DNA from 3 places in the Kitasatospora sp. HPM-01-4 genome. Region 3 is predicted to be linked to each of the others. Evidence: riboswitches for the same ligand, from Rfam matches in the RefSeq annotation. Region 3 holds a riboswitch; each other region holds the start of a gene.

What was found. A riboswitch is a leader RNA that binds a small molecule or an ion and turns the genes downstream of it on or off. The one in region 3 is predicted to bind cyclic di-AMP.
Region 1: another riboswitch for cyclic di-AMP. It lies ahead of ACSMTC_RS37780 (transglycosylase family protein); the one in region 3 lies ahead of ACSMTC_RS27585 (C40 family peptidase).
Region 2: another riboswitch for cyclic di-AMP. It lies ahead of ACSMTC_RS25410 (M23 family metallopeptidase); the one in region 3 lies ahead of ACSMTC_RS27585 (C40 family peptidase).

The regions. Positions count from the first base shown of each region.
Region 1 is NZ_JBPQGP010000005.1:8,772,832-8,782,995, forward strand. Features, by position in the region: gene ACSMTC_RS37765 (hypothetical protein) at 1-120, shown strand, start outside; gene ACSMTC_RS37770 (GNAT family N-acetyltransferase) at 236-751, opposite strand; gene ACSMTC_RS37775 (hypothetical protein) at 948-1,985, shown strand; gene ACSMTC_RS37780 (transglycosylase family protein) at 2,078-3,196, opposite strand; cyclic di-AMP (ydaO/yuaA leader) riboswitch at 3,201-3,346, opposite strand; gene ACSMTC_RS37785 (SDR family oxidoreductase) at 3,554-4,273, opposite strand; gene ACSMTC_RS37790 (LysR family transcriptional regulator) at 4,439-5,302, shown strand; gene ACSMTC_RS37795 (nucleotide disphospho-sugar-binding domain-containing protein) at 5,411-6,541, opposite strand; gene ACSMTC_RS37800 (TetR/AcrR family transcriptional regulator) at 6,830-7,444, shown strand; gene hypE (hydrogenase expression/formation protein HypE) at 7,723-8,712, opposite strand; gene hypD (hydrogenase formation protein HypD) at 8,795-9,922, opposite strand; gene ACSMTC_RS37815 (HypC/HybG/HupF family hydrogenase formation chaperone) at 9,919-10,164, opposite strand, start outside.
Region 2 is NZ_JBPQGP010000005.1:5,857,244-5,867,407, forward strand. Features, by position in the region: gene ACSMTC_RS25400 (hypothetical protein) at 79-273, shown strand; gene ACSMTC_RS25405 (DUF6348 family protein) at 379-1,158, opposite strand; cyclic di-AMP (ydaO/yuaA leader) riboswitch at 1,566-1,723, shown strand; partial or broken gene ACSMTC_RS25410 (M23 family metallopeptidase) at 1,847-2,248, shown strand; tRNA gene ACSMTC_RS25415 (tRNA-Gly) at 2,333-2,406, opposite strand; tRNA gene ACSMTC_RS25420 (tRNA-Pro) at 2,584-2,657, shown strand; gene tig (trigger factor) at 3,071-4,438, shown strand; gene ACSMTC_RS25430 (ATP-dependent Clp protease proteolytic subunit) at 4,679-5,296, shown strand; gene ACSMTC_RS25435 (ATP-dependent Clp protease proteolytic subunit) at 5,350-6,006, shown strand; gene clpX (ATP-dependent Clp protease ATP-binding subunit ClpX) at 6,297-7,586, shown strand; gene ACSMTC_RS25445 (hypothetical protein) at 7,726-8,604, opposite strand; gene ACSMTC_RS25450 (valine--tRNA ligase) at 8,801-10,164, shown strand, end outside.
Region 3 is NZ_JBPQGP010000005.1:6,316,972-6,327,135, forward strand. Features, by position in the region: gene ACSMTC_RS27570 (hypothetical protein) at 29-280, shown strand; gene ACSMTC_RS27575 (NYN domain-containing protein) at 699-2,057, shown strand; gene ACSMTC_RS27580 (C40 family peptidase) at 2,284-3,306, shown strand; cyclic di-AMP (ydaO/yuaA leader) riboswitch at 3,610-3,772, shown strand; gene ACSMTC_RS27585 (C40 family peptidase) at 3,783-4,901, shown strand; gene ACSMTC_RS27590 (C40 family peptidase) at 5,092-6,153, shown strand; gene ACSMTC_RS27595 (hypothetical protein) at 6,213-7,439, shown strand; gene ACSMTC_RS27600 (glycosyltransferase 87 family protein) at 7,465-8,775, opposite strand; gene ACSMTC_RS27605 (glycosyltransferase family 4 protein) at 9,052-10,164, shown strand, end outside.

The DNA.
Region 1 (10,164 bases), 2.5 Mb from region 3:
CAACTCGACTGGAGCACCATCGCCTTCCCCGGTGGGGCGTTCACCGTGATCGGCCTCGGACTGGCCGGGCAGGAGGCCCTCCTCGCCGCCCGGATGCTCCGGTACCGCCGCTCCTACTGACCGGGCCGGTCGCCGGGACGGCTCGCCCGCCGGGCACACCCGCCCGCCGGCCCCGTCCGTTCCCCGGGAGCGCCGGCCGAGCGGGTGCCGCGCCGCCGAAGGCGCTCGAACGGTGTCAGCCGAGAGGAAGCGGACGGATCATGCACACCCGGGGCCAGCGGTCGAGCCCGTGCTCGGCCTCCCGGCGGCGGATCTCCCGCAGGCCGGCGGTGAGCGCGGACTGCTCCAGCGGACGGAAGCCGCAACGCTCGTAGTACGGCGCGTTCCAGGGGACCTGAGTGAACGTGGTGAGGGTGAGCGCGGGCATCCGGTCGGCGCTCGCGCAGGCCGCCAGGTGCTCCAGCAGCGCGCGTCCGATGCCCTGCCTGCCATGGTCCGGGTGCACCGACACCTGCTCGACGTGGAGGTTCCCGTCCACCGGCTCGGCGAGCACGTACGCCACGGGACGGTCGGCCGCCTCCACCGCGACCCAGGCCAGCCCGGCCCGCTGGTAGCGGGTGAGCTCGTCGATCGTCGGCGGCTCGTCCTCGGCGATCTCGGGCATCCCGATTGAGCGGAAGGACTCACCGGCCGCCCGCTCGATGTCCTGGAGCTGGGGGAGGTCGTCAATTCGGGCCAGTCTGATGATCATCGTCCCATTCTGGGTGCATCTCGCACGCCTTGGCCACTCGTTATTCCGCCGCTGCCGCCTTCCCGGCCGTGGGGCGGCGGCGAACCGGCCGTGGCCCGGCCGCGGCCCGGCCGCGTGGTGTCTCAGGTGGCGTACCGCCCGCCGGGCGACGGCGAGCTGAACGTCGGCGCCCGATGCGGCCGGTCATAGTGGCGAGATGACAGAGCGTCAGGCCGGTGACCCGGACCACGGCCCATCCCCCCGGCCCTCCCGTCGCAGCATCCTGACCGGGGCCGGATGGGTCCTGCTGGCCGCCGGTTGCGGTGAGCACCGCACCGCCCCCGCCGCGTCGACCACGCCCAGCGGCCCGGCCGCCACCCGGACCGGCCCGACCGCCGCGTCCCCCGCCGCGCCATCGGCGCTGCCCGCGACCTCACCCTGGACGCCGGGCGCCGGCGAGATCCAGCCGGACGTCAAACTGCGTGCCGTGCAGCTCGTCGAGGCGCTCGGAGCCTGGCCGGACGGCGGACGGGGCACCGCGCAGGCCCGGGCCAGGATCGCACCGCTCGGCCTCGACGCCGCCCTCGCCGACCAGGCCGGCCCGCTGCTCCCGGCCGCCGACCGGGCCGCCCTCCAGGTGATCGTCGCCCAGTACGGGGGGATCCTCGCCGACTCGGCCAGTGTCCTGGTGGTCTGCGACCAGTGGACCGGGACGGCAGCCGGCCCGGCCGTGCCCGGCGGCACCACGGTGGACGTGCGCCTGAGCGCGGCGAGCCCCCGCTGGACCGTCACCGCCCTGCACCCGGCCGCACCCGGACCGCCGGCCTCCGCTCCGTCCCCGCTCGCCGCGCGGGTCCTGGCGGACCACCGGATCACCCTGCCCCCGGCAGCCGTGGCCGACATCCGCAGCGGTGCCGTCCACGACAGCGTGCTGACCGCGATGCTGACCCTGGCAGGCGCTCATGACTTCGCGGTCAGCGTGATCAGATCAGGCCACCCGCTCGACGTGTTCGGCACCGATCGTCCGAGCGACCACCCGCGCGGCCGGGCCTTCGACGTCTGGCGGATCGACGGCCGTGCCGTGGTCGACCCGGCCACCCCGCACGCCCTGGTCGACGGCTTCATGCGCGCGGCGGCCGCCGCCGGGTCCTACAACGTGGGCGGGCCCCGTCAACTCTCCGGCGGGACGACGCCCGACCAGTTCTTCAGTGACGCCACCCACCACGACCACGTGCACATCGGCTTCGCGACCTGAACCCTCCGCAGCCCGACGACCAGCGGGCCGCAGCCGCGTAACCGCGGCTCCGTCCCGAGCCGTTGACCCCGGCCCGGGACGGAGCCGACGCGTCAGCGCTGCTGCAGGTTCAGGGCCTGGCCGGGGAGGATCAGATCGGGGTTGTCCCCGATGGTGCCCTTGTTGCTCTCGTAGAGGTGCTGCCAGCCGTCGATCTGGTGCGACCGGGCGATAGCGGAGAGGGTGTCCCCGTGCTCGACGGTGTAGGTCTGCGGCGTGGTCGTGGCCGGTGCGGCCGGTGCGGCCGGGGCACCGGGCGCCGACGGAGTGCCGGGGGCGGCGGGGCTTCCCGGCGTCGCGGGCGCGGTGGTCGCGCCGGCGCCCGCGACGGGTGCCGCCGGAGCTTGCGGGGTGCCGGTGGCGGCCGGGGTGCCCGGCGCCTGCGCCGCCGGGGTGGAGGCGCCCGCGCTCGGACCGTCGGCCTGCGCCGACGGGGACGGCTGGGCGGTGCCGGGAGCCGCCGGGCTCGGCGTGGCCGGAGCCGTACCGGTGCCCGGATCGGCGGACGGAGCGCCCGAGGGGGCGTCGGCGGCGGCCGCGGCGTTCATGTGCTGGATGTAGACGTCGTGCTGGACGGTCCAGTGCCAGACGCCGTTGTCCTGGAACCAGTACACACCGGCGTTCGGGTCGTAGCCGGCGCGGCCGGGGAAGGTCGGGTCCGGGGTGCCCGGCGTGCTGCCGCCGGTGTCGGCGGAGGGAGTGCTCGGCGTGGGCGTGGCCGCCGGGGCGTCGGGCGCCGGGGCGGGCGTGCTCGTGGCCGAAGGCGCCGGGGTGGGCGTGGCACCGGTGGTGGAGCCGCCGGTCAGACCGGCCGAGCTGGCGCAGTTGGCCCAGAGGCCGGAACCGGACTCCGCGAGGACGCGCTCGGCCACGGCTATCTGCTGGCTCCTGGTGGCGTGGTCGGGCTGGGCGGCGTACTTGTCGCCCCCGTGCGTGACCCAGGTGCGCTGGGTGAGGCCGAGGCCGCCGTAGTGGCCGTTGCCGTCGTCGGCGGTCCAGTTCCCGCCGGTCTCGCACTGGGCCACGGCGTCCCAGGTGGTGGCGGGCGTGGCGTGCGCTCCGGTGGCGGTGAGCAGCGGAAGGGCCAGACCCACGCTCGCCACTCCGGCGGCGGCGATGGCACGGTCGGCCTGAGTGGGTCGGCGGTGGCGGCCGGAACCGGAAAAGACCACGGGACGTTCCTCTCCGTACGCCTGCGAGGTGAGCTGTCGGGTTCGGACCGGGAGGTGGCCCGGCCGCGCGGGTACGCGGCTTCACCCCAAGCCGTGGGGGCGGCGACTGACCTGGTTCCCCCGCTCCTGCCCAGGGTTTGCTCGATGTCCCGGACACGGGCGGGCAGGACTCGGCGTACTGCGTCCGGGAGTCCGCAACAGCGAACTGGAGGGAGAGTAGAGGGATCATCACCTGGATAACAAGCCCGTATCCGGTACATCACACAAAAATCACGAAACCCTCAGTTTCCCGGTGGGCACCGCCCCTCGGCCGCCACCGTCGGGCAGCGGCGTCAACTCCGCTGCCCGGGCGAGCATCTAGACGAGCACTCCGCCGCCGTCCACGGTCGCGGTGGTGCCCGTGGTGAAGGGCTGGCGCATCAGTGAGACGTAGACCTGTGCGATGTCCGCCGGCTCACCGACCCTGCCCAGCGGGGTCGCGGCCGCCGTGCTCCGGTACAGCTGCTCGCGGTCCGCGTCGGTCAGCGGGGCCCAGAGCGGGGAGCGGACCACTCCGGGAGCGACGGCGTTGACCCGGATCGGGGCCAGCTCGAGGGCCAGTGCGCGGACCGAGGCCTCGATCGCACCGCAGATGCCGGCCGCCACCGTCCACCCGGGACCGGGGCGGGCGCCAGCCGTCCCGCTGGTGAGGACTACCGAGCCGGACGGCCGGAGGTGGGGGAGGGCGGCGCTGACGGCGGCGAGCGCGCCGAAGTACCGCAGGCGGAAGAACTCCTGGGCCCTCGCGAGGTCGAGGCCGTCGGCGGGCAGCAGGGCCAGCGGCTCGCCCGCGGTGAACACCAGGTGGTCGAACTCCCCGATCGCGCCGAGGAGTTCGCGGACCTGGGTCGGGTCGGCGAGGTCGGCGCTCTCGCCACGGGTACCGGCCGGCAGTGCGGCCAGCGCCCGCTCCACGCTGTGCGGATTGCGGGAGGCGACCACGACCTCGGCGCCGTCCTGGGCGGCTTGGGCCGCGACGGCCAGTCCGATGCCGGAGGTTCCGCCGAGGACGACGACGCGCTGATCCGAGAGGGGCATGACGTTTCCACCTTCACAGGTAGGTGCGACGGGGTAGGTGCGACCGAAGCTGTCGGCCGGCACCACCACGGTGCTCCCCTGGGGCGGATGGTGTCCAAGACCTCTTCGGCCCGCTGTCATACCCTTGGGGTATCAGGGGGATTCAGGCGGTTCGGGAGGGGCGGGATGGACGTCGATCTGCGCAAACTGCGCTACTTCGTGGCGGTGGCCGAGGAGCTGCACTTCGGCCGCGCCGCCACCCGTCTGCACATCGCCCAGCCCGTCCTCTCCCGCCAGATCCGGGCGCTGGAGGCCGAGTTGGGCGTTCCGCTGCTGTACCGGGACCGGCGCTCCACCGCACTCGCGCCGGCGGGAAGCCGGCTGCTGGAAGAGGCCCGGCCGCTGCTCGCGGCCGCCGAAACGCTGCGTCGGCGGGTCCGGGAGGTGGCCCACGGCACCGTGTTCACCATCGGGTTCATGCCCGGCATCACGACCACCGTCGCCGCCCGGGCGTTCACCGCCCGCCACCCCGAGCTGAGCGTCGACTTCGTCCAGACCTCCTGGGACGACCAGACCGCCGTCGTGCGTGAGGGCCGGGTGGACGTGAGCTTCATCCGCCTCCCCGTCGACCTGGACGGCCTGCGGGTCCGGCGGCTGTTCACCGAACCGCGCGTCGCCGCCCTGCCCGCCGACCACCCGCTGGCCGGGCGCGCGGCCGTCACCATCGCCGACCTCGCCGGCGAGCGGCTGCTCCAGGACCCGTCCGCCGTCCCGGAGTGGCCGGCCGGCAGCGGATACCGGGGCGGCCACCGGTCCACCACCCGTCCTGCCGTCCGGACGGTGGAGGAGAAGGTGGAGCAGGTCGCGGCGGGGAACGGCATCGTCGTCCTGCCGCGCTCCGTCGCGCTCGCCTACCCGCGCCCCGACATCGTCCGGCTCCCGGTCACCGGCATCGCCCCCCACCAGGTCTGCCTGGCCTGGAGCGGGGCTCGCAGCTCGCCGCTGATCGAGGAGTTCGCCGAGATCGCCCTCGACTGCGCCGCCGGATAGCCGGCACCGAGGGGTGCGGAGAACCGCCTGAGTGGTCGCGCGGATCGGCAGCGCGCCGCCCATGTGGTTCCCCGCACCCCTTCGTGGCCCTGACGGGCCGGGGGAGCCTCAGCGCGTCTCGCGGTGGAGCCGCTCGAAGTCGCCGACCAGGGCCGCGGGCGAGGGCAGCTCGTTGATCTCGCTCCGCAGGGCGGTGGCCGCGTCGCGCAGGCCCTTGTCCTCGAGCAGGCGGGTGAGCTGCGCGGCGTCCACCGAGTCGCTGTCGGAGCTGAGCGCGAACCCCTTGGTGACGGCGGCCGAGACATTGATGAAGTGGTCCGCGCCCTGCGGCAGGATCAGCTGGGGGACACCGGCGACCGCGGCGGTGAGCATGGTCCCGGAGCCGCCGTGGTGGATCACGGCGTCGCTGGCGTCGAGGAGTTCGGCCAGCGGGGTCCACGGCAGCGGGCGGATGTTGTCCGGCAGGGTGCCCAGCGGGGTGAGGTCCGCGTCGCCGACGGCGAGCAGGAAGTCGGCGTCCACCTCGGCGGCCTGCTCGGTGAGCCAGGCGATCGGGTTGACCCCGGCGAACTCGGTGAGCACCGTGCCGAGGGTGACCGCGATCCGGCGCCGCTCGCCGCGGCTGGTGAGGTCCGAGGGAACGACGCCGCCGCCGTTGAAGGGGACGTAGCGGACGCGCCAGCCGCCGCCGTCACCGCCGAGCGAGGCCGGGACGACGTCGATCACGGTGGGCTTGCCGTGACCGGTCAGTCCGTGCGCCTGGTAGTCGGCGGCGAGGAGGTCGGAGAACCGGTCGAGCATCGGAAGGCCCTGCATCACACCGAAGTTGTGGGACACGGTGGGTATGCCGAGCTTGGCCGCGACCAGCGGAGCGGCGGCCGCGAAGGGGTCCATCACGATGATGTCCGGGCTCCACTCGGTGGCGACCCGCAGCAGTCCCTCGATGGCGACCCGGCCGTGCTCGGCGAAACCGATGGCGGCGCGCTGGAGGATCTCCTCCTGGGTGCTGTCCTTGGCGACGTACTCCGCGGGCTGGTCCTTCACGACCCGCTTGAAGGCCTCGATGATGCCGGTGCCGTCGCCGACCTCGACCACCGGAAGGCCGGTGCTGCGCAGCATCTCCAGCGGAGCCGAGCCGGCGAACAGGACCTGGTGGCCGGCCGAGCGCAGGGCGTGAGCGGTCGGAATCATCGGGAAGATGTGCCCGGCCGCGGCCGGGGCGGTGAACAGGACGCGCATGGGGTGACTCCTCGCGTGTTGCATGGACGTTCGAATCTGACGTTACGTCAAATGAGTGATCCAGGTGTCCGAATTTCGGACACGGAGAAGCGGGAAGCCCTGTGGGCTCCCGTCGCGAGGGGAAGGGCCGTGCGCCGGCCGGGAATCATGGCCCGGCATCGCCTGGGCCTGCGTTCAGCCACCGCACACGGCAGCTCTCCTGAGTGCATGACGCCCGCTCCCCCCGATTTCACTGGACAGCCTGTCTTTCATCGGACAGCCTGTCAAGTGATTGTAGGATCAGCGCCCATGGCCACTCGAAAATATGACCAGCGTCTGAGAGCGGAGGCCTCGGAGGAGACCCGGCGCCGCATCCTCGACGCGGTCTACGCCTTCCTGTCCGAGGCCCCGGCCGAGCCGGTCGCCCTGGACAAGGTCGCCCGGCTCGCGGGAGTCGCCCGCTCGACCGTCTACCTGGTGTTCGGCTCACGCGGCGGCCTGTTCGCCGCCTTCGCCGAAGACCTCCTGGAGCGCGGCGGATTCACGGAGATGCTGGCGGCGACCGCCCACCCGAACGCCCGCGAGGGTCTGCGCGGCGGACTCCTCGGGGTGGTGAAGATGTTCGCCGCCCACCGGGACGTGCTTCGCGCGCTCTACTCGATGGCGATGCTCAACGCGGACGCGGTCGGCGGTGCGGTCCAGCGCATCGAGCAGGGACGGGCCGCCGGGTGCCGCTACCGCGCACTGCGCCTGGCGGACCAGGGCCTGCTCCGCGCGGGCGTCACCGTGGACGAGGCCGCGGACCTGCTCTGGGTGCTGACCAGCTTCGACGGCTTCGACCTGCTGTACACCGGCCGCTCCCTCCCGCTGGAGCAGGTCGCCGAACGGCTTGCCGACGCGGCCGAGCGCAGCCTCTGCCGGTAGCGTGCGCGGTCCGCCCGCGAGCGGGCGCAGAGTCCGGCCCGGGTCCGGGAGGAACCGCCGCCTCCCGGGTGGCATCGACCGTGCACCGGGGAGGACGACCGGGCCCGGCCCCGAACGCGGGCGGAGCACGCCCCGACGACACCGCCGCCGCGGAGACGGGGCGTGACGAGCAGGGGCACACGGACCGCGCACACGACCACGCGTGCCCCGGAGCGGCCGGTCACGCGTGGTCGATCAGGAGGCCGACCGGGCGGAGCCGCGTGCCCCCGGTGCAACCCTCAGCAGATCCGCGGCAGTTGCTCCCCCACCGGCAGGTCCACCACCCGGGTGCCCCCCAGACCGGTGCGGGCCACCACCATCCCCGGGTGCTCGGCCACGCACTCGCCGATCACCGCCGCCCGAGCGCCCAACGGGTGTGCCCGCATCGCGTCCAGCACCGCGTCCGCGTGCTCGCGCGGCACGAACGCCACCAGCTTCCCCTCGTTGGCGACGTACAGCGGGTCGAGCCCGAGGAAGGCACAGGCGCCGGCCACCGCTTCGGGTACCGGCACGCTCCGCTCCCGGATCACCACTCCCACCCCGGCCGCCGCGGCGATCTCGTTGAGAGCCGCGCCGAGCCCGCCGCGGGTGGGATCGCGCAGCACGTGCAGATCGGGCGTGACCGCGAGCATCGTCTCGACCAGCCCGTTCAGCGCGGCGCAGTCGCTCTCGATCTCCACCTCGAACTCCAGCCCCTCGCGCACGCTCATCACCGCGATCCCGTGCAGTCCGAGATCCCCGCTGACGATCACCACATCACCGGGCACCGCGCGCTGCGGCCGGATGTCGACCCCGGTCGGGATCAGCCCGATCCCGGCGGTGTTGAGGTAGACGCCGTCGCCGCGTCCCGCCTCCACCACCTTGGTGTCACCCGTCACGACCTGGACCCCGGCCAGGCGGGCGGCCGCGCCGAGCGCCTGCGCCACCCGGGCCACCACCGCCGTCTCGACGCCCTCCTCCAGGATGAACCCGCAGGACAGATACGCCGCCCGGGCCCCGCTCATGGCCAGGTCGTTGACCGTCCCGTTGACCGCCAGGTCCCCGATGCCGCCGCCGGGGAAGAACAGCGGACGGACCACGAAGGAGTCGGTGGAGAAGGCGATCCGCGCACCGCCCAGCGTCACCGCCGCCGAGTCCGCGAGCCCGGCCAGCACCGGCCCGCCGAAGGCCGGGGCGAAGACGTGCTGGACCAGCTCGGCGGAGAGCGCACCGCCGCCGCCGTGCCCCATCACCACCCGCGGATGGTCGCGCAGCGGCAGCGGACAGCTCCAGCCGGAGAGGTCCGGTGCGCTCTCGGCCGTATCGGTCGCCTCACGCAACGGAGTCCACCTCCTGCCGGGCGGGAGCCGGGGCGCCGAGGCGCCGGTAGAGGTAGTACGCGGCGCACGCCCCCTCACTGGAGACCATGGTCGCCCCGAGCGGCGTACGCGGCGTGCACACCGTGCCGAACGCCTCGCACTCACTCGGTTTCAGGTGCCCCTGGAGCACCTCGCCGCTGCGGCACTGCGCGGGCTCGCACGGGGTGATGTCCGAGACCGGGAAGCGGTGTTCGGCGTCCTGGTCCCGGTAGCGCGGCGACAGCCGCCAGCCGCTGGCCGGGATGACCCCGATACCGCGCCACGCCCGGTCGGTGACCTCGAACACGTCCGCCAGCATCGCCTTCGCCACCGGGTTCCCCTCCGGCCGTACGGCACGCGGGTAGGCGTTGTCCACGACGTGCTCCCCGCGCTCCAACTGCCCCACCGTGCGCCGGATCCCCTCCAGGATGTCCAGCGGCTCGAAGCCGGTGACCACGATCGGCACCCGGTGGCGGGCGGCCAGGTCCGGGTACTCGTCGGTCCCCATCACGCTGCACACATGGCCCGCCGCGAGGAAGCCCTGTACCCGGCAGTCCGGAGACCGCATGATCGCCTCGATGGCCGGCGGCACCCGCACGTGCGAGACCAGCAGGCTGAAGTTGCGGATGCCCAGCTTCTTCGCCTGGTGGACCGTCATCGCGTTCGGGGGAGCGGTGGTCTCGAAGCCGATCCCGAAGAAGACCACCTCACGACCGGGGTTCTCCTGCGCGATCCGCAGCGCGTCCAGCGGCGAGTACACCACCCGGACGTCCCCGCCCTCGCTGCGCACCCGGAACAGGTCCCGCTCGGAGCCGGGCACCCGGAGCATGTCGCCGAACGAGCAGAAGATGACCTCCGGACGGGCGGCGATCGCCAGTGCCCGGTCGATCACCTCCAGCGGGGTGACGCACACCGGGCAGCCCGGCCCATGGATCAACTCCACTTCCTCGGGCAGCAGTTGGTCGATCCCGTGCCGGACGATGGTGTGGGTCTGTCCGCCGCACACCTCCATCAGCGCCCACGGCCGGGTCACCGTGGCGCGGATGTCCGCCAGCAGCCGGCCCGCCAGCTCGGGATTGCGGAACTCCTCCAGGTACTTCATCGCCCCATCTCCTCCGCCGCTACCCAGGGGTCGCCGAACTCCTCCTGCAGCAGGCCGAGTTCTTCGAACAGGTCGAGCGTCCTGCGGGCCGACTCCTCGTCCAGCCGCTGCAACGCGAAGCCCACGTGCACGATCGCGTACTCACCCACCGCGAGGTCCGGCAGGTACTCCAGGCACACGTCCTTGACCACGCCGCCGAAGTCGACCCGGGCCATCCGGGTCCCCTCCCGCTCCTCGATCTC
Region 2 (10,164 bases), 460 kb from region 3:
CGCCAGACAGGCCGGGCTCCGGCGTCGCCACAGGGTTTCCGGATGAAACCCCGCAACGTAGTAAGGAAGTGAGTCCGGGTGGTGCTCTCCGTCTCCGCACTGGTGCTGTTCGGTGCCCTCGTCTTCATCTTCATCCGCAACAAGCAGTTGAAGACCAGTCACGCGATCATTTCGGCCCTCTTCGGATTCATGCTCAGTGCCTCCACGGCGGCGGAGCCGATCAAGAACTTCCTCACCTCGGTGGCCAACAGCCTCAAGTCCTTCTCCGGCTGAGCCGACACCCGTCCGGCCGGTCCTCCCGGATCAGCGCGCGGCGCCGGGTGCCCGGCGGGGGTGACGCCGGCCGTGGCCCGGGCCGTACTCGGTCACCGAGTACCCCTAGCGCCGGGCGGACCGCAGTACGTGCCTGACCCGGGCCAGCAGTCCGGGCCTGGGCGCCGGTGCCGCGACGGGTGCGGGCACCGGGACGGAGCACACGGGCTCCGGCTGCACTCCGCCCTCGGGGATCAGCAGGACGAACAGGCGGGCCCAGCAGAACCGCTCGCCGCGCGGCCAGTCCAGTGCGTGCAGTGCGGCCGAGGCGGCCTCCGAGACCTCGCCGTTCAACCGGACCTCGGCGATGTCGTCGCCGGCCCGGCCGCCGAGGAACAGCTTCACGCCGTTCAGCTGTCCGCCGGTGAGCCTGGGGCCGAGCGCCTCGGCGATCGCGGTCAGCGGCTGGTGGTCGGCCAGCCAGCCGGCCAGTCGCTCGTTGCCGAACCCGAAGACGGCCGCCGGACCCTGGATCGCCCGCCAGCCCGCCAGCTCGGCGGGCCGGTAGTGGTCCCCGTGCTCGCCCCGGTGCTCCAGCAGCTCCACCACGGTCGAGGCGGTGGTGGTGGCCCACATCTTCACGGCGTTGTCGAGCTTCTCCTCCTCGGTCTTGCCGAGCCCGGCCGCGCAGTCCCAGACCACGGGGGCGTCCGCGCGCCCGAGGTCGAGGACGAAACCGAGGTCCACATGGCCGCTCCCGCCCTGGCCCGGGTGCTCGCGGACCGCCACCGCCGTGGTGCCGGGACCGCGGACCACCTCGCCGTCCACCGTGAACTCCACGCCGAACTGCGCCATTTCGCGGACCACACTGCGCTGGATGACGGCCATACGGTCCTGCGGGCGCACGGGTGGGCTCCTAGCTCGAATAAATGATCGTTAAGGCGAACGCTCGCGAGGGTATCGGCCGCGGGCCCCTGCGGGAAACGGACCGTCAGCCGTGTCCGGCACGGTGGGCGTGACACAGCTCACCGGGGAATCTCCAGGTCGCACCGGAGGGTGTCCGGATTGATGCGGAGTGTGGATTCCATGACGATCTGTGTGGATTCGTCCGGCCGACCGTGACCGATCCGGCTGCACACGGCGGTTCGGCGTGACCGGAGAGTGACCGCCGGCCTCCGGTGTCCTTATGCGCTCCTTATGCCTAAGCGGGGCTAACTTGCTCCGTGTACGTCGGATCGGTTTTTCTTCAGCCAGCCCGGTCATCGTCCGGGTCGGCCCGCCAGGTGGAACGCCGAGTCCTGCCGCCGCCCGGAGGCCGCACTTCGCGCAGTGCACGGCAGGAGCGGGGGAACCACAGGCAGGTCGCCGCGCCCGGAGAACCGGGCCGGCTAGGGGTGAAGCCGCTTCCCGGCGGCCGGGCTACTTCCGGTCCGAACCCGACAGCTCACCTCGCAGGCGTCGGAGAGGACTCCCCATGCTCGCGCAGGACGCCCGCCGTTCCCGGCTGCCCCGATTCGCCCGCCGCGCGCTGGTCGCCGGCGCGACCGGCGCCGCCCTGGCGCTGCCCGCCACCGCGGCCCAGGCCGCCCCGGCCTACACCTCCCCGGTGGCCAACCCCCACCTGGGCACCCCGTACCACGCGACCGGCTCCTCGTGGGTCAGCGGCCACCACACCGGCGTGGACTTCCTGGTCTTCACCGGCACCCCCGTCAGGGCCGTCACCACCGGCACCGTGGTCACCGCGGGCTGGGGCGGCTCGTACGGAAACCAGGTCGTCATCCGGCACACCGACGGCAAGTACTCCGAGTACGCCCACCTCTCGGCGATCAACGTCCGGGCCGGTCAGTCCGTGGCCGTCGGCCAGCAGATCGGCCGTTCCGGTGCCACCGGCAACGCCAAGGGCCCGCACCTGCACTTCGAGGTCCGCACCGGCCCGGCCTACGGCTCCGACATCAACCCGGTGAGCTACCTGGTGCGCCACGGCGTCCGCCTCTGACACGCACTCAGCCCGGACGGGGCTGGGAACACGACTTCGGCCCCGGGCCGACGGTGGAAACCGTCGGCCCGGGGCCGAAGTGTCTGGAGCGGGTGACGAGAATCGAACTCGCGTGACCAGTTTGGAAGACTGGGGCTCTACCATTGAGCTACACCCGCGTGCCGCATACATGCGCATACGACGCCCCCGGGAACCTGTCGGTCACGAGGACGGAGTCAGCCTACCTGGTTCGGTCGGTTGCTTGCACACTGCTTTCGGTTCCGGGCATGTCCGGTGGGCTCCCGATATAGCGGCGAGCGCGGCCCGGCCGACGTGTACGCTTCCTCTCGGCACCACGGGGTGTGGCGCAGTTTGGTAGCGCGTCCGCTTTGGGAGCGGAAGGTCGTCGGTTCGAATCCGGTCACCCCGACAGTGCGGCAGGGTCTCGTCAGCGGGCGGGGCCCTGTTGGCTTTCCCGGACGGCCTCGCTCTTGAAGCCGTGTGCGGCGCCGGTCAGTTGACGACACATCGGGCCCTTCCGGGGGTCGGTCGGCCGGTGGCCGTGCGGCCGCGTCCGGTGCGCCGGGGCCGCGCCCGATCGGGCGGCGGCACGCTGATCGCGGGCGGGCCTGGCGTCCGCCTTTCGTGGTACCGGTAGGATGGGCCGCTGGCCGGTAGTCCCTGTGCATACGCGCAGGTCGACCGCCCGAGGGCGAGGAGTCACGCTCACCGTCCACCACGTACGGGAGATGCAGCCCCAACCGCCCATCGCCCGTCTCGCCCGTGCCGGATGAGCCGGACGGGCGGAGACAACCTGACCGCAAGCCCTTAGGAGACCCAACCGTGAAGAGCGCCGTCGAGACTCTGAACCCGACCCGGGTTCGACTCACCGTCGAGGTGCCCTTCGAGGAGCTCAAGCCCAGCCTCGACGCGGCGTACAAGAAGATCAACCAGCAGGTCTCGGTCCCGGGCTTCCGCAAGGGCAAGATCCCGGCCCGCGTCATCGACCAGCGCTTCGGCCGTGCCGCCGTGCTGGAGGAGGCGGTCAACGACGCCCTGCCGCGCTTCTACACGCAGGCCGTCGACGAGGGCAAGATCGAGGTCCTCGGTCAGCCCGAGATCACCGACATCGAGGGTGTCGAGCGGATCGCCGACGGCGGTGACCTGAAGTTCACCGCCGAGGTCGACATCCGCCCGGAGATCACCCTGCCGGACTTCACCGCCATCGAGGTCGAGGTCGACCCGATCGTGGTCGAGGACGCCGACGTAGAGAAGTCCCTGGAGCAGCTGCGTGAGCGCTTCTCCTCGGTCAAGGACGTCGAGCGCGCCGCCGCCGAGGGCGACGTCGTGATCGTCGACCTGGAGGCCAAGGTCGACGGCGAGGTCCCGGAGGACGGCACCGCCTCCGACGTCAGCTACGAGATCGGCTCCGGCCGTCTGCTGGACGGCATCGACGAGGCCGTCGTCGGCCTGTCCGCCGGTGAGGCCAAGACCTTCACCACCGAGCTCAAGGGCGGCACCCAGGCCGGCAAGAGCTCCGAGGTCACCGTCACCGTGAAGACCGTCCAGGAGAAGGAGCTCCCGGCGCTGGATGACGAGTTCGCCCAGCTGGCCAGCGAGTTCGACACCCTGGAGGAGCTGAAGGCCGACTCCCGCAAGCGCCTGGAGCGCATGCGTGAGTTCGACCAGGCCACCCAGGCCCAGGAGCGCGTCCTGGACGAGCTGCTGAAGCTGGTCGAGATGGAGTACCCGGCCAAGCTCCTCAAGGACGAGGTCGAGACCCGCCGCCACAACCTGGAGCACCACCAGCTGGAGCCCATGGGTCTGAACCTGGACACCTACCTCACCACCCAGGGCAAGACCCTGGAGGAGTTCCTGGCCGAGACCGAGGAGCAGGCGAAGAAGGGCATCAAGACCCAGTTCGTGCTCGACGCGATCGTGGCGAAGGAGGAGCTCGGCGTTAACCAGGAGGAGCTCACCGAGCACCTGATCCGCCGTGCCGCCGGTTCGGGTCTCACCCCGGACCAGTTCGCCCAGCAGGTCGTCCAGGGTGGCCAGGTGCCGCTGCTGGTCGGCGAGGTCGCCCGCGGCAAGGCGCTGGCCACCGTGGTCGAGGCCGCCACCGTCAAGGACACCAACGGTGAGGTCGTCTCCTTCGACGACGCCGAGGACGAGGCCGACGAGGCCGCTGCCGAGACCACCGAGGCCTGAGTTCCCGCGTAGTTCCGGATGGCGAGCCCGGGCACCTTTCGGTGCCCGGGCTCGCTGTTTTCGAATGCCGACCCTGCGCTCACAGCGAACAGTTCTGTGTGGGGGATTCCGTGGCCCGGGCTGAGCGTTAGGGTCCTTAGACAGCGACATTCACGCAGTGAAACTGCGACAAGTGACGGCTGCCCCCAGTCCGTCCAATTCAACTGAGCAGGTGGCTAAGTGACGTTCCCGCAGATGCAGATGCCTGGCCTCATGGCGCCGCACGCCGCCGCTGGTGACGTGCTCGGTGGCCTGGGGGACCAGGTCTACAACCGGCTGCTCAACGAGCGCATCATCTTCCTCGGCCAGCAGGTCGACGACGACATCGCCAACAAGATCACCGCCCAGCTGCTGCTCCTGGCCGCTGACCCGGACAAGGACATCTACCTCTACATCAACTCTCCGGGTGGTTCGATCACCGCGGGCATGGCGATCTACGACACCATGCAGTACATCAAGAACGACGTGGTGACGATCGCGATGGGCATGGCGGCCTCGATGGGCCAGTTCCTGCTCACCGCCGGCACCCCCGGCAAGCGCTTCTCGCTGCCGAACGCCAACATCCTGATGCACCAGCCCTCCGCAGGCCTCGGCGGTTCGGCCACCGACATCCGGATCCAGGCCGAGCAGCTGCTGCGCACCAAGCAGCGCATGGCTGAGCTGATCGCGCACCACAGCGGCCAGACCATCGAGAAGGTCACCGCGGACTCCGACCGCGACCGCTGGTTCACCCCGGAGGAGGCCAAGGAGTACGGCCTGATCGACTCGATCATGCACAGCGCCGCGGACGTCCCCGGCGGCGGCGGCACCGGCGCCTGAGCGCCGTCCGCACCCCAACCTCGTCCCGTACGCACTCGGAGGCCAAGAACCCCATGAACACCCCCCAGACGCCCCGCGGCGAGTTCTACGGAGCCCGCGCCGAGGGCCGCTACATCGTCCCGCGCTTCGTCGAGCGCACCTCGCAGGGCATCCGCGAGTACGACCCGTACGCCAAGCTGTTCGAGGAGCGCATCATCTTCCTCGGCTCGCAGGTGGACGACGTCTCCGCCAACGACATCATGGCCCAGCTGCTGTGCCTGGAGTCGATGGACCCGGACCGCGAGATCCAGATGTACATCAACTCGCCCGGCGGCTCCTTCACCGCGCTGACGGCGATCTACGACACCATGCAGTACGTGAAGCCGGACATCACCACGGTCTGCATGGGCCAGGCGGCCTCCGCCGCCGCGGTGCTGCTGGCCGCCGGTACGCCCGGCAAGCGGATGGCGCTGCCGAACGCCCGGATCCTGATCCACCAGCCGTACACCGAGACCGGCCGCGGCCAGGTGTCCGACCTGGAGATCCAGGCCAAGGAGATCTTCCGGATGCGTGAGCAGCTGGAGGAGATGCTGGCCAAGCACTCCAAGAAGGACATCCAGCAGGTCCGCGACGACATCGAGCGCGACAAGATCCTGACGGCCGAGGAGGCCCTGGAGTACGGGCTGATCGACCAGATCATCTCGACCCGGAAGACCTCGCTGACCGACTGACGTCGGCAGCCCCGGGCGGGGCGTACATGACTCACGTGATGTACGCCCCGCCCTCGTTCCGTTCCGGTCGGGCCCCGGGCCCGGCACAATCTAGTGCGGGCCCATGCCCGCGAGACGGCATCTGTTCGGTATCAATTCGCCCAGGGCGTAGGGCAGAGCTGTCGAAGTCGGCGGATTCACCGGCTCAGCAGAGTACCGTCGGATACCGAGACCGAACGCCGACGGCGCAGCCGGTCCACAGCACCAGGCCCCGGACCTCCGCGGGGCCCCTGGCGAAGGGGAAGCACCTCGTGGCACGCATCGGAGACGGTGGCGACCTGCTCAAGTGCTCGTTCTGCGGCAAGTCGCAGAAGCAGGTGAAGAAGCTGATCGCCGGGCCAGGCGTGTACATCTGCGACGAGTGCATCGACCTGTGCAACGAGATCATCGAGGAGGAGCTCGCGGAGAGCTCCGAGGTGCGCTTCGAGGAGCTCCCGAAGCCGCGCGAGATCTACGAGTTCCTCGATCAGTACGTGGTCGGCCAGGACCTGGCGAAGAAGGCGCTGTCCGTCGCGGTCTACAACCACTACAAGCGGGTCCAGGCGGGCGAGGCCGGCCGAAGCGGCGGCAACGGCCGCGAGGACGCGATCGAGCTGGCCAAGTCCAACATCCTGCTGCTGGGCCCGACCGGCTCCGGCAAGACCCTGCTGGCGCAGACGCTGGCCCGGATGCTGAACGTACCGTTCGCGATCGCCGACGCCACCGCGCTCACCGAGGCGGGCTATGTCGGCGAGGACGTCGAGAACATCCTGCTGAAGCTGATCCAGGCGGCCGACTACGACGTCAAGAAGGCCGAGACCGGGATCATCTACATCGACGAGATCGACAAGGTCGCCCGCAAGAGCGAGAACCCGTCGATCACCCGCGACGTCTCCGGCGAGGGTGTGCAGCAGGCGCTGCTGAAGATCCTGGAGGGCACCACCGCCTCGGTGCCCCCGCAGGGCGGCCGCAAGCACCCGCACCAGGAGTTCATCCAGATCGACACCACCAACGTGCTGTTCATCGTGGGCGGCGCGTTCGCGGGTCTGGAGCGGATCATCGAGGGCCGGGCGGGTGCCAAGGGCATCGGCTTCGGCGCCAACATCCGCTCCAAGCGGGAGCTGGACGCCAGTGACCACTTCCGTCAGGTGATGCCGGAGGACCTGGTGAAGTTCGGGATGATCCCCGAGTTCATCGGCCGCCTGCCGGTGATCACCAGCGTGCACAACCTGGACCGCGAGGCCCTGCTGCAGATCCTCACCGAGCCGAAGAACGCGCTGGTCAAGCAGTACCGCAAGCTCTTCGAACTGGACGGCGTGGAGCTGGAGTTCACCCGGGACGCGCTGGAGGCCATCGCCGACCAGGCGATCCTGCGCGGCACCGGTGCCCGTGGTCTGCGGGCGATCATGGAGGAGGTGCTGATGTCCGTGATGTACGAGGTGCCCTCGCGCCAGGACGTCGCCCGCGTGGTCGTCACCGGGGACGTGGTCTCCAAGCACGCCATCCCGACCCTGGTCCCGCGCGACATGATCAAGCGCGAGCGCCGCGACAAGAGCGCCTGACACACCGGAAGGGGCCCCGCCGAGCTTGCTCGGCGGGGCCCCTTCCGGTGTCCTGACTACTTCTCGGCCCCGGCGGGGCGATGCGGCTCCCGGGCGCCGGCGCGAGGTGGCCCGGGGTCCTCCGGACGCCGTGGCGGCACTACTTGGCGACGACCGCCGCGTCGCGGACGGCGCGGGCCTGGTCCGCGGCCTCCGAGGGCGAGAGCGTCTTGGTGCCCCCGGTCAGCGAGATGTGGGTGAAGGTGACCGAGCCCAGGGTCGAGTGGTTGGCCCAGACGCAGACCGGCACCTCCACGCCGCTGCTGCTGAGCACACCGCAGGAGAGCTTGCCGCCCGTGTCCTTGCCGTCCTTGGCGTCGACCTCGGTCAGCGGCGTCTTCCAGGTCATCTTGCCGGTGGAGGTCATCTGGCTGCTGGTCGCGGTGATGACCGCGGCCGGGTCCGGGATCTTCCCCCAGGAGCCGCCGACACTGATCATGTCGGTGGCGGACCCCTCCTTGTTGTACATGGCGAACATGGCGCCATCCACCGAGCTGAAGCCCTGCGGGGACTTGGACGGGTCGGCCGGTGCGTCCGTGGCGGACTTCTGGATGTAGCCGCCGGGCAGCGAGGCCGGCGCGGAGAGCTTGTACCGGCCCTCGGCGGAGCTGCCGCCCCCGCTCAGGAGACCGCCGCCGCCACCGCTGTTCTTGCCGCCCATCAGCGCGTACGCGCCGAGACCGCCGCCGACCAGCACCACCGCGCCGATCACCAGGCCGACGATCAGACCGGTGTTGCTCTTCTTCTGCGGGGCCGGCTGCTGGTACCCGAACTGCTGCGGGGGAGCGCCGTACGGCGGCTGCTGGCCGTACTGCGGCGGCTGGGGCGCCCCGTACTGCGGGGGCTGCTGCGGCGCGCCGTACTGCGGGGGCTGCTGGGGAGCCCCGTACTGCGGCGCCGGCGGCTGGCCGTACTGGGGCGGCTGCCCGTACGGCTGCTGCGGCTGGCCCTGTGGATTCTGCTGCCCTTGGCCGTACATCGGCTTCGCTCTCCCCCACCGCGTCCGCGGCCTGTGTTGTCGTCCGGAAATGCGGTCGACGCCTGTGCACATCGACACTCGTGCGCATGGGTGCACGAGTACCGGGCACGGTACCGCACCGGAGCGTCAGGCCGTCGGAGTGGCTCGGCCGCAACGCGTTAGTAAGGCATGTCCCGGCGTACGTAGACTGTGCGTCGTGACCGACACGACGAACCAGCGCCCCGAAGCTTCCATTCCCGGGGACAACGCAGCTGCGTCTTCCGCCACCGGCGGAGGCATCCCGACGACCTATGCTCCGGCCGAGGTAGAGGGCGAGCTGTACGAGCGCTGGGTAGACCGCGGTTACTTCACCGCCGACGCGAAGAGCGACAAGCCCGCGTACACCATCGTCATCCCGCCGCCGAACGTCACCGGTTCGCTGCACCTGGGCCACGCCTTCCAGCACACGCTGATGGACGCGCTGACCCGGCGTAAGCGGATGCAGGGTTACGAGGTGCTCTGGCTGCCCGGTATGGACCACGCCGGTATCGCCACCCAGAACAAGGTGGAGCAGCAGCTCGCCGAGTCCAACCTCTCCCGCCACGACCTCGGCCGCGAGGCCTTCGTCGAGAAGGTGTGGCAGTGGAAGGAGGAGTACGGCGGCAAGATCCTCGGCCAGATGCGCCGGCTCGGTGACGGCGTCGACTGGTCCCGTGAGCGCTTCACCATGGACGAGGGCCTCTCCCAGGCCGTCCAGACGATCTTCAAGCGGCTGTTCGACGACGGTCTGATCTACCGCGCCGAGCGCATCATCAACTGGTGCCCGCGCTGCCTCACCGCGCTCTCCGACATCGAGGTCGAGCACGAGGAGGTCCCGGGCGAGCTGGTCTCCATCCGCTACGGGGAGGGCGATGACTCGATCGTCGTCGCCACCACCCGGGCCGAGACCATGCTGGGCGACACCGCCGTGGCCGTCCACCCGGAGGACGAGCGGTACCAGCACCTGATCGGCCGCACCATCAAGCTGCCGCTGACGAACCGCGAGATCCCGGTCGTCGCCGACGAGCACGTCGACCCGGAGTTCGGCACCGGCGCCGTCAAGGTGACCCCGGCGCACGACCCGAACGACTTCGCCATCGGCCAGCGCCACGGCCTGCCGTCGCTGACCGTCATGGACGAGCACGGTGCGATCACCGTCCACGGCCCGTTCCTCGGCCTGGACCGCCTGGAGGCCCGTTCGGCCGTCGTCGGTGCCCTGCGCGAGCAGGGGCGCATCGTTGCCGAGAAGCGCCCCTACATGCACGCCGTCGGCCACTGCTCGCGCTGCAAGACCGTGGTCGAGCCGCGGCTGTCGCTGCAGTGGTGGGTCAAGGTCGAGCCGCTGGCCCACGAGGCGGCCGCCGCCGTCCGCGACGGCCGGGTGCAGATCCACCCCAAGGAGCTGGAAGGCCGCTACTTCTCCTGGGTCGACAACATGCACGACTGGTGCATCTCGCGCCAGCTGTGGTGGGGCCACCGGATCCCGGTCTGGTACGGGCCGGACGGCGAGGTGGTCTGCGTCGGCCCGAACGAGGAGCCGCC
Region 3 (10,164 bases):
GGGAACGCACCGAGAGAGGACCGGCCCGATGAGCATCGCCGCCCCCACCGCCGAGACCCGCTGGCGCTGCACCCTCTGCGGCAACCTGACACGGTTCGACGTGACCCGCTCGGCGAAGGTCGTGGAGTACCTGCACTTCGACCTCGCGGGCGAGTCCAGGGTGGAGGAGACCGAGGTGCTGGCCGAGACCATCGAGTCGGTGCGCTGCCGCTGGTGCAACGCGGTGGACCAGGTGGAGCTGGTGGCCCGTCCCGGTGCCGGGGAGCGGCCGGGCGCCTGAACCCCGACGGCCCCGTCCCGGTACCGAGCGCCTGGCGGCGCGGTCCGGGAGGGGCCGCTGTCCCATGGGGCGGGGCTTGTCGCCCCGGTGTGTGACCGGGTCCCGGGCGGGGCACGGTACACGGGACAATTGCAGAGAGCGGTGGGTGTGAGGGCAGCGGCAAGGGGCCGTGCGGGACCCGCAGAGCAGGATCGGAGCCGAGGACGTGGTGGACACAGCGAGGGGGCCGGCCGAGCCGCAGGGGCGTCCGCCCGCTGTGGATCGGACCGGTGCCGTCCCGGTGGCCGGTGCCGCGCCCGGGCCCGAGGCCGAGCCGACCGGGCTCGAAGCCGTCGGGGCTGAAGCGGCCGCGGTCGAGGCGCCGGCGGCAGGGACGCCCGCTGCCGAGGCTGCGGATGACGCCTCGGCCGAGCCCGAGGTGGCCGAGCCCGAGGTGGCCGAGCCCGAGGTGGCCGGGGCCGCGGAGGCCGAGCAGCTGGACCGGCCGCTGCCCGAGGGGGTGCGCCGCCGGGTGGTCGGGATCGCCGCCGACGCGCTGGGCGGACTGCCGTCGGCCGATGTGCCCGCCTCGCTGCGCCAGTACGCGAAGTTCACCGCGGCCCGCCGGGCCAAGTACGCGGGCACGGCGCTGGCCGCCGCTCTGGAGTCGGAGCCGCTGTTCCGGCTCCGGATAGCGGACCGGCTTCGGCTGGGCCAGCCCGATCTGGTCAAGGCGCTGGAGGCCGGGAGTGTGCCCGGCGCCGCTGACCCGATGGACGTCGCCGCCGCCGCGTATCTGCTGCGGCCGGCCGGATGGGCCAGGCTGGTGGCCGAGGCCGGGGAGCAGGTGGAGCGGGCGGGCGCGGAGGGCGCGGCGGCCGAGGCCGCCCGGCTGGTGGAGAAGCTCCAGGAGGAGCTGGCCGCGGTACGCGCCCAGACCCGGGCCGAGCTGGACCGTCAGCGGGCCGACGCGGAGGGTGTCCGCCGGGAGGCGGAGTCGCTGCGCAAGCGGGTGCGCAGTCTGGAGAGCGACACCCGGCGGGCGCAGGCCGAGGCGCGCAAGCTGCAGCTGGAGCTGGACGCGGCCAGGGCCGCCGCGGGGGCCGAGCGCAGTGCGGCGGAGGGCGAGGCCCGGCGGCTGCGGCACCGGATCGCCGAGCTGGAGACCGCCCTCGAGGCCGGTCGGCGGTCGGCGAGGGAGGGGCGCGGTATCGAGGACATGCGGCTGAGGCTGCTGCTGGACACCGTGCTGCAGTCGGCCCAGGGGCTGCAGCGCGAGCTGGCGCTGCCGGTCTCGCAGATCCGTCCGGGCGACCTGGTGGACGCGGTGGTGCCCGGTTCGGCCTCGCCCAACGACGTGGCCCGGCGGGGGCTGGCGGAGGACGACCCGGCGCTGCTGGACCAGCTGCTGGCGATCCCTCAGGTGCACCTGGTGGTGGACGGCTACAACGTCACCAAGACCGGCTACCCGTCGCTGCCGCTGGAGCAGCAGCGGATCCGGCTGCTCGGCGGTCTGGCGATGCTGGCCCAGCGCACCCAGGCGGAGGTCACCTGCGTGTTCGACGGGCAGGACCTGGACGTCCCGGTGATCATGGCGCCGCCGCGCGGTGTCCGGGTGCGGTTCAGCCGGACCGGGGAGACGGCGGACGAGCTGATCCGGCGGCTGGTGCGGGCCGAGCCCAAGGGGCGTCCGGTGGTGGTGGTCTCCGCCGACAAGGAGGTCGCCGACGGGGTGCGGAAGGCAGGGGCCCGTCCGGTGTCCTCGGTGCTGCTGCTGAACCGGCTGTCCCGGTCCTGACCTGCGGGTTCGGTCTCCGCTGACAGCCTGCCGGGGGTGGCTTTGACGACACTTCGGACATTTTCGACAATGTGTGACGGTCCAGTGAATCCCGTGCGGGGGCTGGGGGTTGGGGCGGCAGGGGGAGTGGCGCTAATCCGTCATCTTCACTAGGGTCTGGAGTCAAACCTATTTTCCGGAATTCCGCCCGAACGGGCGGGTCCAGCAGGAAGAAGGAGCCAGTCCCTTGGCCAGCCACCGCCGTCCCAAGCAGCCGAGCCGCGCGCGGGTGTCCGTGCTGACCGCTGCAGCTGCGACCGCGGTCGCCCTGTCGGCCAACGCGAGCGCCCACGCGGCGCCCCAGCCGAGCAAGGACGAGGTCAAGGTCCAGATCGACCAGCTGAACAAGGAGCAGGAGCAGGCGGCCGAGAAGTACGACGGCGCCCAGGAGCACGCCGACCAGCTTCGCAAGCAGGCCGCCGATCTGCAGGACCAGGTCGCGCGGGGCCAGGAGCAGCTGACGCAGCTGCAGACCAGCCTGTCGGCGGTGGCCGCCGACCAGTACCGCTCGGGCGGGATCGATCCGTCCGTGGCCCTGATGCTCTCGTCGAACCCGAACGGCTACCTGGACCAGGCCTCCAGCGCCCAGCAGGTCAACCAGACCGAGGCCGACATCCTGAAGGCGCTGAAGGAGCAGCAGGCCCGCCTGGACCAGCAGAAGCAGGAGGCGGCCTCCGTCCTCGCCGAGCTGGACCGCAACACCCAGCAGCTGAACGACGCCAAGGCCCAGGTGCAGCAGAAGCTGCAGGACGCCAACAACCTGCTGAACTCGCTCACCGCGCAGGAGCGGGCCGCCGTCCAGGCCGCCGACCGGGCCTCGCGCGGCGACGCGCGCGCCGACCTCGGCTCGCTGCCGACCGCGGGCGGCTACGCCGGTGTCGCGGTGGCCGCGGCGCTGAGCATGCGCGGGCACGACTACCACTGGGGCTCGGCGGGTCCGGACGAGTTCGACTGCTCCGGACTGATGCAGTGGTCGTACGCCAAGGCCGGTGTCTCGCTGCCGCGTACCTCGGAGGAGCAGATGGGGATCGGCTCCCGGGTGCCCTCGCTGTCCCAGGCGCAGCCGGGTGACCTGGTCATCTACGAGGGCGGTGGCCATGTCGGGATGTACATCGGCAACGGCATGGTGGTGCACGCCCCGCACACCGGTGACGTGGTGCGGACGATGCCGGCGGACGCGATGACGATCGTCACCATCCGCCGCGTCTGACGGCCGCCGCGATCCGGGCTTCCGGCCCGCCGAAACCGTCCTGTGACGCAGGGCACTTCGGCGGGCCGTTTCCATGAGGACCTGTCAGCAAGTGGTGTCCGGTTCGTCACTCTCGGTCGGTTCACAAATGAACTTGTCGCTGATTCAGAATTTTTTCTGACAAGGATTTGAATGAATCACGGTTTGGTTACTAGGGTCGGGACTTGAACCACCGCACAGTTGATCACCCAGCCAGGGTGGCGGCGGGGGTTACCGTCGAGTCCGAGAGGCAGCTGGGCAGTTCAACTCCTCACAGGGAAGCCCCTGTTGGGGGTGCTGCGGATCGGAGCCGGGGAACCACGTTCCTCGGGGTGAATCGGCGCCAGGTCGGTCGGCCGTCGTGGGCGGCGACCGGTGAGGCGTCGTAGGGCATCTCTTCCAGCCCGAACCCGTCAGCTCACCCGGTAGGCGGACGTAGGAAGAAGGAGTCCGCCTTAGTGGCGTCCCATCGTCGTCCCAAGCCTCCAAGCCGTGCCCGCGTCAGCATCCTGACCGCGGCCGCCGCGACCGCGGTGGCGCTCTCCGCGCAGACCGGCGCGCACGCCGATCCGAAGCCGACCAAGGACGAGGTCGCGACCCAGGTCGACCAGCTCAACGAGCAGGCCGAGGTCGCGACCGAGAAGTACAACGCGGCCACCGAGAAGCAGCAGACCCTGCAGAAGCAGGTCAACGACCTGCAGGACCAGGTGGCCCGCCAGCAGGCGCAGGTGAGCACCGTGCAGGGCCAGCTCGCCCAGGTCGCGGCCGAGCAGTACCGCAACGGCGGTATCTCCCCCACGGTCCAGCTGATGCTCTCCAGCTCGCCGGAGAACTTCCTCGACCAGGCCGGCTCGGCCCAGCAGGTCGGCATGTCGCAGGCCGACGCGCTCAAGACGCTCAAGGGCGAGCAGGAGAAGCTCGACCAGCAGAAGTCCGAGGCGCAGTCGAAGCTGGCCGAGCTGGATGCCACCACCAACGAGCTCCGGGCCTCCAAGGAGGACGTCCAGGCCAAGCTGGCGAAGGCCAAGGATCTGCTCGACTCGCTGACCCAGCAGGAGCGCGACGCGATCCAGGCCGCCCAGAACCAGGCCGCCTCCGACGCGGCCGCCAACGCCCGTGCCTCGCGCGGTGACAGCCGTACCGACCTCGGTTCCGGCGGCGGTGGCGGCAGCAGCAACGGCGGCAGCGGCAAGGGCGGCGGTGGCAGCGTCAACGCGCCGTCCGGTTCGTACGCCGCCGCCGCGGTCGCCGCGGCCGAGAGCCAGGAGGGCAAGCCCTACCTGTGGGGCGCCGTCGGCCCGGGGGCCTTCGACTGCTCGGGCCTGATGGTCTGGTCGTACGCCAAGGCCGGTGTCTCGCTGCCGCGCACCTCGCAGGAGCAGGCCACGGCCGGGACCAATGTCGGGACCAACATCGCCAACGCCCGGCCCGGCGACCTGATCATCTACTACGACGACCAGCACCACGTCGGGATGTACGTGGGCGGCGGCCAGGTCATCCACGCCCCGCGCACCGGCAAGCCGGTCCAGTACATGAGCGCCACGGCGCTGCCGATTTCGGCCATCGTCCGGGTCTGACCCGGAGCCGGCCCGCCGCAGGCCCGACCCTCTTCCGGGGGCCGGGCCTGCGGCGTTTCCGAGCATCCGGATCGATGTCCGATTTGTGGTCAAATATTCGACACTGCAGGGGCTTGGACTAGATCCTCCGGAATCGCTAGTGTCTGGCGCCGGTCGGTCTTAGCCGAGGACGAATGGAGCAGCCGCCCCCATGTCGATGCACCGCCGTTCCCCCCTGTCGGGCCAGCCGCGGCTGGCCCGCGCCCTGGTGTTCACGGCAGCGGCCACCACCGCGCTCGGCATAACGTTCGGCGGTGCGGCCCAGGCGGCCCCGCACGCACCGGCGGACCCGTCCAAACAGGAGATCAGGGCCCAGGTCGACCAGCTGTACGAGGAGGCCGAGCGGGCGTCGGAGCGGTTCAACGCCGCCGAGGAGCGCCAGCGGCGGCTGCAGAGCGAGGCCGAGGGCCTGCAGAACCAGGTCGCCGCCGCACAGGAGGAGCTGAACCGGCTGCGCACCGATCTCGGCGCGGTCGCGGCCGCCCAGTACCGGGCCGGGGGTATCGACCCGGCCGTCGCGCTGATGCTGGACTCCGACCCGGCCGGGTACCTCAGCCGGGCCCGCAGCCTCGACCAGGCCGCCGAGCGGCAGAGCGCCACCGTCCGGCAGGTGATCGACCGGCAGCTGAGGCTCGACCAGCGCCGCGCCGAGACCGTCGCCAGACTCTCCGAGCTGGAGGACGCCCGCCGCGCCCTGGCGGAGAGCAAGCAGCAGATCCAGCAGCGGCTCGACCAGGCCCAGCGGCTGCTCAACACCCTCGGCACGGCCGAGCGGGTCAGGATGGCCACCGAGGACGCCAAGGAGGCCGAGTGGCGCGCCACCCGCGGCACCGACCGGCTCGATCTCGGTGATCTGCCGGCCTCCTCCGACCGCGCGGCCACCGCGCTGGCCGCCGCCGTCTCCCGGATCGGCTCGCCCTATGTGTACGGATCCACCGGTCCGCGTACCTTCGACTGCTCCGGTCTGATGTACTGGAGCTGGCGGCAGGCCGGAGTGACCCTGCCGCGCACCTCGCAGGCGCAGATGTACGCGGGGCGGCGGGTGAGCCTGAGCGAGGCGCGACCGGGAGACCTGGTGATCTTTTTCAGGGACATGCACCACGTCGGCATGTACGCCGGCGGCGGGGTGGTCGTGCACGCGCCCCACCCGGGCGCCAGGGTCCGCTACGAGAGTGTGAACGCGATGCCGGTGGCCGGGGTGGTGCGGGTCTGAACACGGACCAGGAACCGCTGGTCACCGACCTGCCCCGGCCGACCGGGGCAGGTCGGCCCGTGCTGTCCCGGCGCGGCGCGCTGCTGCTGGCGGCCGGCGGACTGGCACAGCTCTCCGGCCGGGGCGCGCGCCCCATCGCCCGCCCGGCCGCCGAACCCGCCGGGGCGGGCCCGTCCGCCAGGCCCCGGATCGAGGCCCTGCTGTCCCGGCGGGCCAGGGCGCTGCTCACTGCGGACCGGGCCGGGCTGCTCGCCGACGTCGCCCCCGAGGCCCAGGGCGCCCAGCAGTCGGCGCTGGCCCGCTGCCGCGCGCTGCCGTTCGCCGAACTCTCCTACCGCATGACCGACTTCACGCAGTCGCGGAGCGTGGACCGGGTCACGGTCCTGGCCGATCTCGGCTACCGGCTGCGCGGTGTGGACGACCACCCGGCGCTGCTCGGCCGCACCCTGGAGTTCGTCCGGCGCGACGGCACCTGGCTGCTGGCCGGGGACGAGCCGACCGGGGCCGCCGCGCTCTGGGACCTGGGTACCGTCCAGGCGGTGCACGGCAGCCGGTCCCTGGTCCTCGGGCTCGCCGGGAGCACCGAGCTGCAGATGATCGCCCAGATCGCGGACCAGGCGGTACCGGCGGTCCGGGAGGTCTGGGGCGACGGCTGGGCGGACCGGCTGCTGATCGAGACCGCGCGGAGCGAGGAGCAGTTCGCCCGGCTGCTGAACGTCTCCGCCGCCGACTACCAGGGCATAGCGGCCGTCACCACGGCGGCCGCCGGCGCCCCGCACGGCACCGCCGCGGACCGGATACTGCTCAACCCGGACGCCTTCGCCGGGCTCAGCGACCTGGGCCGCAGGGTCGTCACCACCCACGAGGCCACCCATGTCGCGACCCGGGCCGACACCAAGCCCTGGACCCCCCTCTGGCTCTCCGAGGGCGTGGCCGACTACACCGGCTACCGGGGCAGGGGCCGCACCGCCCGGCAGATCGCCCCGGAGCTCGCCGGCGACGTGACGGCCGGCCGGCTGCCCACCGCTCTCCCCCTGAACGCGGACTTCGCCGCCGGCTCGGCCGGCATCGCCCAGGCCTACGAACTCGCCTGGCTGGCCTGCGAGCTGATCGCCACCCGGTGGAGCGAGCAGCACCTGGTCGCGCTCTACCGGGCGGTCGGCGCGGCCGAACCGGCCGGGCCCCAGGGGCTCGACGGGCTGTTCCGCACGCAACTGGGCATCGGCCTGGACGAGTTCACCCGCCGGTGGATCGACGAGGTCCGCCGGCTGCCGACGCTCTCGTAGGGGTATCCGGCGTCGCGGACCGGCGCTACTGCCGCGCGGTCTCGGAGTCGAGGCCGTCCAGCAGGTCCTGCTCGTAGGCGATGCCGGGACGGACCGGGTAGCCGGTCCGCTCCAGTGCCGGCAGGACGACGGTGCGTTCCGCGTCGGGCCCCCGGGTGGAGCGCCACAGGCGGCGGCAGGAGACCACGGTGGCCGCCAGCAGCAGTCCGTTCCGTGCGGTCAGCACCGCCACGCCCCACGGCTGGCTGTGGTGCACCTGGCCGAACAGGAGCGGGAACTCCAGGGTGGTGAAGAACGTGGCGAGGAGGATCAGCGCCGCGACCGGCCGTTGGCTGGTGCCGCGTACGGTCAGACAGACCGCCGCCACCCCGACCAGCCAGACCAGGTACTGCGGGCTGATCACCCGGCTGGTGACGGTGAAGATCAGCAGAGCGGCGAGTGCCGCGTCGTACGTGGTGGCGGGCTGCCAGCGCTTGGCCCGCAGCCGCCACAGCAGCAGCCAGGCGAATCCCAGGGCGGTGGCCGCCACCGACAGCTGGGAGATCAGCGGCACCCAGGGGCCGAGCAGTTCCAGCGAGCCGTAGTTCATCGAGACCTGGCCGTTCCAGGTGCCCGCCAGCCGGGCGAAGTGCAGCGGCAGCGCGCCGAGGGACTCCACCTCGATGCCCCGGTCCCGCTGGAACTTCAGGAACTCGAAGGCGCCGTTCATCCCGGCCGCCAGCAGGAAGCACAGTGCGCCCAGGGTGGCCGCCGCGGCCGTCCAGGAGCGCCGGGTACGGCGGCCGCGAGGGGTGCCCGCCAGCGCCAGCACCGGCCAGATCTTCACCAGGCCGCCGATGCCCAGCAGGATCCCGCCGATCGCCGGGCGGCGCACCAGCACCAGCAGCCCGGCCACCGCGACGGCGGTGACCAGGATGTCGTACCGGCAGTAGACCGTGGGGCCGAGCAGCGGGACGCCCGCCACCCAGACCCAGGCGCCGCTGAAGCTGCGGCCCCTGCGGGTGCCGGCCCGCATCAGCAGCACCATCGTCAGCGCGTCCAGCACGCCGCAGACGACGAAGAAGGAGACCAGGTAGGACCAGGGCAGCAGGCCGGGCAGCAGGATCACCAGGGCCGCGCCCGGCGGGTACTGCCAGGTGACGTCGTCCAGCGGGAAGGTGCCGGTCTGCAGGACCTCGTACCAGCCGTGGTAGATCACCGAGACGTCGGAGGTGACGTCCGTGCCGGAGACCCACAGCACACCGGAGACCATCAGCACGATCAGGACCCGGGTGATCACCCAGCCGCCCGCGAGACCCCACAGCGCTCCGCCGGCCGGACGGCGGGGCGCGGGCAGCGCGGTACTACCGGTGTTGCCGGTGACACCGGCCGGGACCAACTCCACTGCGCTCCCTCGTACGACTGATGGGGCTGTACTCTTCCATGCCCCCGGGTGCTCGTGCCCGGTGCCCTGCGACATGGGGGTGGCGCCGATGGCGCCTCGGCCGTCCGACCGGCACGGGAGGGAAACGGTTGCGGTGCCCGGCCGCGTTCCCGGCGGGCCGCAGTGTTGACCTATGGTACGGATCACCGACCGGTACACCGAGCACCCCCTGACCGAGCGAGCCGTGGCATGCACAAGACCCTGATCGTCACCAATGACTTCCCGCCCAGGCCCGGCGGAATCCAGGCGTTCGTACACAATATGGCCGTGCGGCAGCCCGCCGGAAGCATTGTGGTGTACGCCTCCACCTGGCGTGACGGCAGCGAGGTCCGGCGGTTCGACGCGGAGCAGCCCTTCCCGGTGATCCGGGACCGGACGAAGATGATGGTGCCCACCCCGAGGGTCACCCGGCGGGCTGCCGAGATCCTGCGGGCCGAGGGCTGCGACTCGGTCTGGTTCGGCGCCGCCGCACCGCTCGGGCTGATGGCCCCCGCACTGCGCCGGGCCGGCGCCGGACGGCTGCTGGGCATGACCCACGGGCACGAGGCCGCCTGGGCCCAACTGCCCGGCTCCCGGCAGCTGCTGCACCGGATCGGCGCGGGCACGGACACGCTCACCTACCTCGGCGAGTACACCCGCTCGCGGATCGCCGCCGCGGTCGGTCCGGCGGCGGCGAAGCGGATGGTGCAGCTGCCGCCCGGGGTGGACGAGCAGACCTTCCGGCCGGACTCCGGCGGCGCTCAGATCCGGGCCCGGCTGGGCCTGAGCGACCGGCCGGTGGTCGTCTGCGTGTCGCGGCTGGTGCCGCGCAAGGGCCAGGACACCCTGATCGCCGCGATGCCGCAGATCCTCGCCTCGGTGCCGGACGCGGTCCTGCTGATCGTCGGCGGCGGCCCGTACCTGGCGGACCTGCGCAAGCTGGCCGAGGCCAAGGGGGTGAGCGGATCGGTGCGCTTCACCGGCGCGGTGCCGTGGGAGGAGCTCCCCGCGCACTACGGCGCGGGGGACGTCTTCGCCATGCCCTGCCGCACCCGCCGGGGCGGCCTGGACGTCGAGGGGCTGGGCATCGTCTACCTGGAGGCCTCGGCGACCGGGCTGCCGGTGGTCGCGGGGGACTCCGGCGGTGCGCCGGACGCCGTCCTGGAGGGCGAGACCGGGTACGTCGTCTCCGGGCGGTCGGCGGCGGCCGCGGCGGAGCGGATCACACGACTGCTGCACGACGAGGAGCTGCGCAGGCGGATGGGGGAGGCCGGGCGGCGCTGGGTGGAACGCTCCTGGCGCTGGGACCTCCTCGCGGGGCGG